One region of the Neobacillus canaveralius genome, then DNA from elsewhere that is predicted to be linked to it. Evidence: riboswitches for the same ligand, from Rfam matches in the RefSeq annotation. Region 1 holds a riboswitch; each other region holds the start of a gene.
The links. Region 1 has a riboswitch for cobalamin ahead of ABC255_RS18665 (ABC transporter substrate-binding protein). Riboswitches for the same ligand answer to the same signal wherever they lie in the genome.

Region 1 (4,047 bases):
CACTTCTTTCCATCCTTTTTCTCTGTAATAGGATTAATGCAAATACCGGGGCACCAATTAATGCTGTTATGACTCCTATCGGTAATTCAGTTGGAGAAATAATTGTTCTTGAGATTAGATCAGCTAGAATTAAAAATCCACTTCCAGTAAGGATTGATAACGGGAGCAGGTGCCTATGATCTGGCCCCCATAATAATCTTGAAAGGTGCGGTATTACTAGCCCAACAAATCCAATCGTTCCGGAAACTGCCACCGCAGCGCCAGTTAATATCGATCCTGCCGTTAAGATGATCAGTTTTCTTTTTTGAACATTTACACCTAAATGGTGGGCACGTTCCTCACCAAAGGACATTGCATTTAATTCTTTTGCATTAATAATTAGGACGATAGATCCTAGCACAAAAAAAGGTAAAATAATTCTTATGTATTCCCAGCCTCTCATCGATACACTGCCCAATAACCAGCCAATAATTTGTCTAAGCTCATCGCCTGTTAAAGCGATCATGAGCGAAATGAAGGCACCAAGAAAGGAACTAAAAATGATTCCCGTTAAGACAATGGTTTCCACTCTCATCGAGCGTTCAATTTTCCTGGCGAAGGCGAGCACTAAAAAAATCGTAGCCCATGAAAACAAAATACTGAGTAATGGAAGGGTAAAGCTGCCGATGACGGGGATTGATAGTTGAAAAAATAAAGTCAGTACTGCCCCAACGGATGCACCGGAAGATACTCCTAAAGTATATGGATCTGCTAAAGGATTCCTTAATAGTCCCTGAAAGGCTGCACCTGCTATTGCGAGTGACGCCCCTACTAAACCAGCCAGAATGACTCGAGGTAACCGGATATTTAAAACAATACTTGAAAACATGGGATCGATTTTATCTAGTGGAAACGTTCCTAGGAGCTTTGATATGATAATTTCAATAATGGTAAAGATAGGAACCGAAACGGTTCCTATCGAAATTCCTAATAATACTGAAAAGAGAAGGAAACTTCCCGCAATTATATAGGCTAGTATTTTATTATTTAAAAACTTCTGGATAGACAGCCTTTGCAAGTTCCTCTACTCCTTCAACAATCCTTGGGCCAGAGCGGGTCACGCGATCAGAATCTACATCGATGACTTGCTTATTTTTAATCGCATTGACATTTTCCCAGCCTTGTCTAGATAACACTTGTTCAGCAGCATTTTCAGTATAAAAACCATATGTAGTAATGATGACATCTGGATTTCGGTCAATCATCTCTTCTTGATCGATTTTAATCCAGCCTTCTTGGTCATTTGCAATATTTTCAGCATTAATCAGAGTAATCATATCATCCATAAATGTGTTTTTTCCTGTTGTGAACACTTCAGGAGCAGGAGATACCTCTACAAATACTTTTTTCTTTTCTTTGATTTCTCCAGCCTTGGCTTTAATTTCTGCTAATTTATCCTGCATACTTTTAATCAGTTCTTCTGCTTTCTTGTTTTCACCTGTTGCCTTACCAATCATAGCAATCGAATCATATATTTGCTCGAAATTTTGAGCATCATTTATAACTAAAACTGTCAGCCCAGCATCTCTTAACTGTTGCAGGCCTTCTGTCCCATTCATTGCAGAGGCATGTGCTAACACTAGGTTTGGCTGCAATGAAATTATTTTTTCGATGTTGATTTCCATCCCGCCAATTTTCTCTTTTGTTGTGGCTTCTTCAGGATAATTATCAAAATCGGAAACACCTACAACTTCTTCTCCCAGCCCAAGTGCAAAAGCAATCTCAGTATTACTCGGAATCAATGAAACGATTTTTTCTGGCTTTGCATTTATCGTAACCTCATTATCTAATGCATCTTTAATGGTAACTGGATAAGCCGTTTCCTCCCCTTTTTGCTCCGTGCTGCTGTTTCCTTCATCCTTTACAGTTTCTTTCTGTTCACCACATGCTGCTAGTGCACCTATTGTTAACAAAAGAAATAATAATAATGCTGATAACTTTTTCATCTTTCTTCCCCCTATGAATTACGCCAAAATACATCACAAAAAAACTGCACCCTCTAAAAAATTCAAACAAAAAAACATCTCCACGTTACGTAGAGATGTTGGTTTGATTAAATGCCATTAATAAATGACTCTAGTCGTCCACACCTCCCTATCCTCGTAGGTTCTTTTTGGGGCACAAGAATAAGGCAGGTTTCCTGGCTCATGGTCATTGCTTCCTACGTCTTCCCATCAGTTGACAGTGACATTTTGCAGGTTGCTCCCATTTACAGTGGCGGGACCGCGTTGGATTTTAACCAACTTCCCTTTTAAGCTAAAAATCGATAAGATTTTCAGCACCTATTCTCCAATAATTTTTTTATGATAGACATAATTATATAGTAAATAAAAATGAAAGCTATATTTTTATGCAAATTTCGCCAAAAATCTTTTTATTATTCGAAAGTTCGCAATAAATTAGCCATTTCAATAGCACCAGTTGCAACATCCCAGCCTTTATTTCCAGCCTTTGTTCCTGCACGCTCAATTGCCTGTTCAATCGATTCCGTTGTTAATACTCCAAAAATAACGGGAATACCACTATCTAGATTAATTCTTGAAACCCCCTTCGCAACTTCATTACATACATAGTCGAAATGTGGTGTAGAACCACGAATTACGGTTCCAAGTGTAATAACAGCGTCATATTTTTTACTAATTGCCATCTTTTGAGCTACTAGAGGAATCTCAAACGCCCCTGGCACCCAAGCAATATCTACATCTGATTCACTAACACCATGTCTTTTCAGAGCGTCTTGCGCACCGCTTAATAATTTACTGGTAATAAACTCGTTAAAACGTCCTACAACGATTCCTATCTTTAAACCAGATCCTACTAAATTACCTTCATATATATGTCCCATTTTCATACCTCCAAATTATTGTGTAGTTTTTATTTTACCTTTTCCTCGTTGATTTCCATTTGCAATGGAACAGTTTCAACGACTTCAAGATCAAATCCCTTAATTCCTTTTATTTTCCGCGGGTTATTCGTTAACAATTTCATTTTGCTAATTCTTAGATCCTTTAAAATCTGAGCACCAATACCAAATTCACGTAAATCGGCTTCACCAGTGTTGTGACCATCCTCTAGCTGCTCATGTGCCCTTAATTTATTGACTAAACCACTGCCCTGGCGCATATAAAGGAGGACCCCATTACCTGCTCTTTCAATCTGACTTAGTGCCGCATGCAGCTGTGGTCGGCATTCACAACGGTAAGAACCGAAAACATCACCCGTTAAACACTCGGAATGTACACGAACAAGAATAGGCTGCTCTGGATTTATATCCCCTTTTATTAAGGCTAAATGCTCTTTACCATCAATGACGTTTGTATATCCAGCAGCCTTAAATTCACCAAATTCCGTAGGCAAATTGATTTCGACTTCACGTTTGACCAGCTTGTCTTTTTTATTGCGATACTCAATCAAATCTTTAATCGTGATCAATTTGACGTCAAGTTCATCAGCAATTTTCCGCAGCTCCGGAACACGTGCCATGGTTCCATCCTCATTCATAATTTCACAAATGACTCCAGCAGGCTTTGAGCCGCATAGTCTTGCTAAATCCACTGCCGCTTCAGTATGTCCGGTTCTCCTTAAGACTCCTCCTTTTTTGGCCACCAAAGGGAAAACATGCCCTGGCCGCTTGAAATCAGAAGGCTTTGATTCAGGATCGAGCATACTTAGTACCGTTGCAGAACGCTCAAATGCTGATATCCCTGTCGTTGTAAATTTATGGTCAATACTAACGGTAAATGCCGTACCATGTGAATCCGTATTGTTTGCGACCATTGGAAAAAGTTCTAATTTCTGTGCTAATTCCTCATCAATAGGAACACAGATTAAGCCCCTACCATGCGTAGCCATTAAATTGATTACCTCTGGTGTGGTTTTTTCAGCAATTGAGACAAAATCACCTTCATTTTCTCTGTCCTCGTCATCACAAACAATGATAACTTTTCCATTTTGCAAATCAATTATGGCATCTTCAATTTTATCGAACACGTGTAATCTCTCCTTTCA
Region 2 (4,047 bases), 200 kb from region 1:
AAGCGAGCTTAGTATATAAGAATATGATTCATTGTGAACAGCCTCTTGTTGTGAAATAACGGCAAAGATTGCTTTAAAACTAGAGTCACTCACATAATCCATTACTTGACTCATTGTTGGTGTCTGCAAGCTATCAAGTGAAGCTAGCTGCGTATTAATACGCAGAAACACATCTTTTTCTTGTTTACTTAAGAGATCCCATTGTTTTATATCATCCTGCATATTAATTTCCTGCGGTTTCCAAAAATTTGATAAAAGAGTTTGATATAAGTCGTACATTTTTGGATAGGCAATATCATTCCAATTAAGAATTCCAGATGACTTTCCATTTATGATCCCAGTTGATTTGTTTGGAAATTCAGGATTTAATAATTTTATTTTGGTTAATGGTGTGTGAATCATTAAATAAACCTCCTCGATTCTTCTCTACTAGCTTTGACATGCTTCACATTCTTCTATCTCAGTTTGTGAAGTGCTTCTTATGTAATAGGTGGTTTTTAAGCCTTGCCTCCATGCTTCCCTATGAAGATTTAATAACTCTACCGCTTTAATATCATGACGAACATAGAGATTGAAACTAATCGATTGATCAATATGGCGCTGCCTGGCAGCGTTTTGCCTAATACTCCAAGTCTGATCTAACACATGCCTTGTTCGACGATAATAGTTGTAACTGTTATGGTCCAAATCAGGCGCCGTTACTTTAAATTTAAAATTTTTCTTCTCCTCTGCGTATTCGACAGCATACAAAGGATCGATCCCATCGGTGGAACCACCAATCTTTGCAGTGGATGAATTTGGAGCAATCGCCATCATCCAGCCATTTCGAACCCCATTCTTTGAAATCTCCTCCTTCAATTGGTTCCATCGCTCAGATTTATACCCTTTCCGTTCAAAATACTTTCCTGATTGCCATTCTGAACCTTCAAATTTTCCGTAGCTGCCTTTTTCCTTAGCCAATACCATTGAAGAACGAATCGTAAGGTAAGCAATATCCTCATATAGTCGGTCTGCATAATCAACTGCTTCATCAGACTCCCAATAGATGCCTTCTAACGCAAGAAGGTGATGCCAGCCAAACGTACCTAATCCTACAGGGCGATAGTGCTTATTTGTCACTTCCGCTTGTCCAACTGAAATGGTATTAAGATCAATGACATTGTCTAGCATTCTCATTTGAATAGGAATTAATCTTTCTAGTACATTCCCTTTTACTGCTTTCGGCAGATTAATTGATGATAGATTACAGACAACAAAGTCCCCGGGTTTACGAACAATGACAATATTTCCTTCTTCATCCTTATATTCTTTAACAATGGTTGTGGCAGACATATTTTGCGTAATCTCTGTACACAAATTACTGCAAAAAATCGTCGCACGTCCATATCCTCTTGCATGCTTGTTTGGATTTTGACGATTGACCTCATCCCGATAAAACATATACGGCGTACCGGTTTCTAATTGAGAAATCATAATCCTCGCCATAATATCCATTGCCCGATAAGTTTTTCGAGGAAGAAACGGATGGTTTACTGCTTCTTCATACTTTTCTGTAAAAAACTTCTCATCACACTCGTCATAAAAGTCCTCCAAACCAAGGGTATTACCGTTTTGATCCTTCCACCCCATAATTTGTTTTACTTGATGTGGACAAAAGGTATGCCATTCTCCAATACTTCTACCGCTTTCATCTACCTCTTCTAATTTCTTCATAAACAAGTCTGGTATTGAAACACCTGTAAAAAGATCATGAGCCTTTCGTCTTTCGTCACCGTTATTTGTTTTTAAGTCTAAAAACCCATTCATAATATCTTTATGAAAAACATCTAAATAAACGGCGATTGCTCCCTGCCTTTGGCCCAATTGATCGACACTCACAGCCGTATCATTAATAAGACGAATCCATGGCACCACCCCAGAGGAATTACCTTTAAATCTCTTAATATCTGAACCTAAGGCGCGTACCTTGCCTAGATAGACACCTAGACCGCCGCCATCCTTGCTTAATCTAGCAATGTCCCAATTATTTAAATAGATTCCATCTAAAGAATCGTCTACTGTATCTATAAAACAGGAAGATAGCTGTCCAAAGCTTTTTCCGGCATTTGATAGAGTTGGTGTAGCAACGGTCATATATAAGTTACTAAGTGCCCAGTATGCCTCTTTTACCAGGTTTATCCGGTTTCCCTCTTGTTCTTTTCTCATCAATGTCATGGCGATGATCATAAAGCGCTCTTGAGGTAACTCGTACAGTTTCCCGTCATAATCTTTTGCCAAATAACGATCTGCTAGTAAAAACAACCCTATATAATTAAACAAATGGTCCCGTTCTGACGTTATTTCTGCACCTAATAGTTCAATCTCTTCTTTTGAATAGTCCTGTAAAAGATCCCCAGAATAGATTCCTATTTTGGTTAATTCAGCAATTAGAGTGTAAAAATCTCCGTATTTTTCTTCAGGCTTGTATCCCCTGCTGCTTGACGCATTTTGATAAAGTTCCTGTAAATAAAGATTTGCTGCCAGAAAGGTCCAGTTTGGGTCGGTCATTGAAATTTGATTTAAGGCATAAAAAAGGGATTGTTCATATATTGATGAATCTTCAAGACTAGCAACCTTTTCAGCTAATTCTGTTGTGTCCAGTTTATATTTTTCGGAAGCTCTTTTTATTGCTGCCAAAACAGATTCCTTTTCTGAAAAAATACTTTTTACTTCCATACAAAGTTCCTCATTTCTTTTCGTAATGACTTCGTGAGTGAAACGACAAAAAAACCCATCATTGAAGATGGGTTTGATAACGTGGAATAATCTATAATACAGGCTCATTCACTGTAATAGTAGGATACCCTCGTTATATCTTCCCAGCTCCCGAAGAAGATAATACGTAATAGAAATGGCAGGTCTCCTGACTTGTGCTTCTCCCTACTCTAATCCCTTCCCGTCCAAAGACAGTGGATATGATTATTTCGTCAGCACTTACAGTTGCGGGTACAGTTCTGGTTTCTCACCAGATTCCCTATTAAGTCCATACAGACACCATTCATATTGGTCATTATCTATATTTAGTGTTTAATTTCAAAATCAATACTAAATATTGTATAGCTCCAAATATAATATACTATTCTCACTTTGACAATAACAAAATTAATTCTCAGAAAATTATGTACGAATGATTTTTTATGTGATATATTAAGTGGCAATTACATATCGTGTAAGATTTGGTGCCAAGCTTATGCTTGGCTTAAAAGGGAAGAACGGTGCAAGTCCGTCGCTGTCCCGCAACTGTAATTCGGAGTGAATCACAATTACCACTGTCTATGATGGGAAGGTGTGAGGAGCATTGATGATAAGCCAGGAGACCTGCCAATGTCTAGTACACACCAGATACCTACGTGGAAATAGGTGGTGACATTCATTTGTACGACAAACGAGTTAAGAGCAGTATTGTTTTTTTTAACATACCTTTAACTTGATTGTATAGCCATTTCCTATATACGGAGATGGCTTTTTTGTATTTGGAAATATGTAAAGAAAAAGGAGGAATCGTAAATGAATTTAGCTAGTACAGCCATTGGCTACCCATACATTGGCGGAAATCGAGAATGGAAACGATGTGTTGAATCGTTTTGGAAGGATGATAAATCGGAGGAACAGTTTATCTTTGAAATGAAAACCATTCGCTTAAATCATTTGAAACATCAGCAATCATTAGGATTAGACATAATCACGGTTGGAGACTTTACTTTTTATGATCGTATGCTGGACCTTGCGACCATGTTCGGTTTAATTCCAGCCCGTTATAAGTGGACAGGCGAAAAGGTAAATCTTAAGACTTATTACGCAATGGCACGTGGAGCAAATGATGTAGTGGCTTCTGAGATGACTAAATGGTTTAATACAAATTACCACTACATTGTGCCTGAATATGAAGACCAACCACTAAAATTAACTCAAAACTACATTTTAGATTATTTTTTAGAAGCGAAGTTCGAACTAGGTCTAATTACAAAGCCAACTATTATTGGTCCCTACACTTTTGTTCAATTATCT
Region 3 (4,047 bases), on a different contig from region 1:
CTTCTATATTTGCGATGATGGTTTGCTCAAAATTTCTCTGTATAAAATAATTCGTTACTAATAAACATAGAATACTTACCCCACATACTAGAAACGTGATTTTATAACGCAGGGGGAGGTTTAATTTTAACTTCATAAGAAATGGCTCCCTTTAATTTATATGACTTTCCTTTATTGTAATGGTGTTAAAGGAGTATAGGTGTTTCAATATTGTGAAGGCGAAAACTACTTAATCATCCAACAATAAAAATGTGCAAAAAGAAAAGGCCTCCCAACAGTTTTACAAACTGATGGAAGACCTTCTCCAATTATTATTTTGCTTTTGTCATTTAATTCCTAGCTAAATTCAATACAGTGCGATAATTGCTATCATCGTACCCTAACAATATTATTATTTTTTCTAGCCAGGGTAAAGGAAACTGTGAAATTGGAGCAAGTGAAAAGAGTAAAGGATGGAAAAGGATTTCAACCTCTATAAGTAGCTTGTAATTAGTTAATGAAATTCCAGTATCAAGTCTCCTTGTTTATTTTCAAGACTTTTTGGAACGTTAATAATCCGTTGATTTGAACTTCCTTTATAACATAAAGATAGGTCTCGCTTCGTTAAATTAAATCTCCCATCAACTAATACATCAATATGTTCAAGCAGTGCAGCATGATCATGATTTTTCAATAATTCCTCATACAAATAGCCTGTATAACACCAAATATTCTTTCCTTCTTGTTTCAATTTATTTGCCAAGGGAGCAATTTCCTTTGCTTGCAGAAAAGGTTCGCCGCCGCTGAAGGTTACGTCAGAAAGTTCATTTTGCAGGATTTCTACAAAAACCTCTGTTTCTGTCCATTCGTTTCCATTACTATAGTTCCATGAATCTGGATTCTGACAGCCATTGCAGTGATGAGGACAACCAGCAAAAAAAATCACCGTTCTCAATCCTACCCCATCAACAATGGAGTCATGAAGGATGTTTAATATTCTCATCTAAGCTCCTTGTTAGACTGTTTAGGATGTTTGACACTCGCTACCTGATGTTTCAATCGATCACGTTCCTCATTCTGCTTGCTTAAATTCCATCTATCCAATGAACCTACTAAGTATCCAGTAATTCTTCTAATCCGTTCAATCTTTGTTTCATCATCATTTTCACATTTCGGACATTCATTATCAATGATTCCTTGAAAACCGCATTTAGTGCATCGATCTACAGGATGATTAATACTTCCGTATCCAATCCCATATTTTTGCATAGCTCGAACTAATGTATCGAGTGCATCAATATTACGGGATGCATTGCCATCCACTTCAATATATGTGATGTGCCCAGCATTCGTTAAATTATGGAAAGGAGCTTCGATTTTGATTTTATCAATAGCACGAATCGAATAATAAACTGGCACGTGGAAGCTATTTGTAAAATACTCCCGATCTGTTACACCTTGTATTACTCCGTGTTTAGCTCTCGCTGCCCTTAGCGCTTTTCCGGCATAAGATTCCGCAGGAGTAGCTAATAAAGAATAGTTTAAGCCATAATCTATTATAGCTTGGTCCATTTTCGACCGTAAGTATTGGATGATATCATATCCTAACTTGAAGGATGCTTCACTTTCACCATGATGTTTACCGGTTAATTGCACAAGTGCTTCTGATAAGCCAACAAAGCCAACAGAAAGCGTCCCTTGTTTAAGGATTTCAGTTAATTTTTCTTGGGGATCTAATTCTTCCCCATTCCACCAAACCCCTTGCCCATATAGAAACTTAAAATGTGAGGGTGTCCTCGAAGCTTGGTAGAGATAGCGTTCATATAGTTGTTTAATACAAAGATCTGTATACTTTTCTAGTTTTACTTTGAAATCGTCTAATGAGTCAGATTCAATTGCAAGTAGTGGAAGGTTGATTGTTGTAAAAGAAAGATTTCCTCTTCCCACTGACGTTTCCTTTCCATTTACATTCCCAATCACACGTGTCCGACATCCCATCGTCGCAATCTCTGATCCTGGTGTTCCATCATAGTATTGTAGGTTAAAAGGCGCATCAACAAATACGTAGTTTGGAAATAATCTTATCGCTGTTGTTTCTAATGATAAGCGATACAAATCATAATTTGGATCTACTTCGTTAAAGTTTACGCCTGCTTTTATTTTAAAAACGATGATAGGGAAAATAGGTGTTTCACCATTTCCTAATCCTTTTTGTGTAGCTAGGAGAAGATTTCGTGTAACCATTCTTCCTTCCTTCGATGTGTCCGTTCCAAGATTAATTGAAATAAAAGGTGTTTGGCCACCGCCGCGTGAATGCATGGAGTTACTGTTATGTACAAATGCCTCACATGCTTGAAATACATCTTTATCGGTTAAATCCCAAGCTTTATTTACCAAATATTCTTCCCTAACACCTACAGCCAACTCTTTAACTAACTCTAGCTTTCTTTTAAATGTCATCCGAACATAGGGAGCAAGATCGTAATCGAAACATGGAATGGATTGTCCACCATGCTGCATATTTTGATTAGCCTGGATAATAATACTTGTTAATGCCATTGCACTCCCAATGGATTTTGGCTGCCTCATATGTCCATGCCCTGTATCAAATCCATTCTTTAATAGTTTAGATAATTGAATCTGGCAACAGGTTGTTGTTCCACTGGCATAAAAATCCAGATCGTGAATATGAATATAACCATTTAAATAGGCCTGCTTTATATCCTCTGATAAAAGATTTTCTACGGTATATTGTTTTGCTGATGCAGAGGCAAACAGCCCCATCATACCCATGGGGGACAATCCATCTACATTCGCATTTTCTTGAACTAGATCTTGATTACTGCTGTTAACGATTTCATCAAATTGTTCTAACAACTTGTCCATTTTTTCCACTACCGTTTCTGATTATTGTTTAATCTAAATAAGTGTAAATCTATCGAACAACTCTACTTTATTTTTTACCCGTTTCGTATAAATCACGACCGAACCACAGTTTTAATCCGTTTTCCTTCCCTTTGCGCAAAAAAATCCACCCAGGGAACCTGAGCGGATAGATGAAACGATAACATCACAAAGAATCATGGAGAATTACATTCTTCTTTTGGCCACCATTTCATCTTCTCAAGTCCCCGAAGAAGTTGAAACAATCAAAATAAGACAGGTCTCCTGACTCATGCGTCCTCCTACTTTAAACCCTTCCCATATAAGCACCTAAAACTAAGCTATCTTATACAGTGGTCATTTATTTCGTCAGCATTTACAGTTGCGGGGGCAGTTCCGGCTTCCCACCGGATTCCCTATTAAGCGATTATCGCATCTTATTCTCAGACAAATACTATATATAGTTTTTTATATAAACACAGACATCAATATGTAGTAATTACTATATATAATAGTAAATGATACTTTTTTATTTTACAAGTATAATATTTTTATTCATTTTATCTCTAATCACTTTTTCGTATCCTTTTGATACGCAAATTTTAAAAACACAAAAAACCACTCCTAATTTTTTTATTGGAAGTGGTTTTTGCTATTGCCTTATATTTCGTTTATGGTAGTTTCCAAGCTACATTATAGTCATCATATCCACCATAGTACTGCCAAATTTCTGCCTTTTCGTTTGTTCCAGGGAAATTAAGCCAATCTGAATTGCTTGTTGTCAAATTTGTAGGAATGTCACTCGGATAATAAGCGACCCAATAAGCCCCTGGAGTGCTTGGTGAAAAGTCCCCCATTGTGCGTTCCCAGCTCCCTGGAGATGAATAGGTACCAGGTTTAACACCTTGTCCATATTGATTTAGATAATCCACAAATGCGTTATAAATCATTTGATTATTTGCATAGTCATAGTCTTTCATACCGGTTAGAGCCGGTTCTACATCAACAAAGATAACAGGTCTAACTTTTGAACCATATACACTTTTCATAGTTTCATAGGCTTGTAATGCTAATTTGGCCTGATGTACACCCCAATCGCTTGCCGACATTTCTGATGGCGCAGTTTGCATACCGGATAAAAACCAGTAACCGTAAACATAGGTAGCATCCTGTGCTCTAGCGCTA

Region 2: linked by a shared signal. The riboswitch ahead of ABC255_RS19580 (ribonucleoside-diphosphate reductase subunit alpha) and the one ahead of ABC255_RS18665 (ABC transporter substrate-binding protein) in region 1 are both predicted to bind cobalamin.
Region 3: linked by a shared signal. The riboswitch ahead of ABC255_RS28645 (anaerobic ribonucleoside triphosphate reductase) and the one ahead of ABC255_RS18665 (ABC transporter substrate-binding protein) in region 1 are both predicted to bind cobalamin.

Annotation. Positions count from the first base shown of each region.
Region 1 covers NZ_JBDFLL010000001.1:3,719,190-3,723,236, forward strand. The annotation lists gene ABC255_RS18660 (FecCD family ABC transporter permease) at 1-1,057, opposite strand, end outside; gene ABC255_RS18665 (ABC transporter substrate-binding protein) at 1,023-1,985, opposite strand; cobalamin riboswitch at 2,153-2,340, opposite strand; gene ribH (6,7-dimethyl-8-ribityllumazine synthase) at 2,417-2,884, opposite strand; gene ribB (3,4-dihydroxy-2-butanone-4-phosphate synthase) at 2,914-4,029, opposite strand.
Region 2 covers NZ_JBDFLL010000001.1:3,919,680-3,923,726, forward strand. The annotation lists gene ABC255_RS19575 (ribonucleotide-diphosphate reductase subunit beta) at 1-402, opposite strand, end outside; gene ABC255_RS19580 (ribonucleoside-diphosphate reductase subunit alpha) at 430-2,742, opposite strand; cobalamin riboswitch at 2,876-3,053, opposite strand; cobalamin riboswitch at 3,200-3,379, shown strand; gene metE (5-methyltetrahydropteroyltriglutamate--homocysteine S-methyltransferase) at 3,547-4,047, shown strand, end outside.
Region 3 covers NZ_JBDFLL010000002.1:89,310-93,356, forward strand. The annotation lists gene dcuS (DcuS/MalK family sensor histidine kinase) at 1-136, opposite strand, end outside; gene nrdG (anaerobic ribonucleoside-triphosphate reductase activating protein) at 494-982, opposite strand; gene ABC255_RS28645 (anaerobic ribonucleoside triphosphate reductase) at 979-2,865, opposite strand; cobalamin riboswitch at 3,121-3,317, opposite strand; gene ABC255_RS28650 (hypothetical protein) at 3,534-4,047, opposite strand, start outside.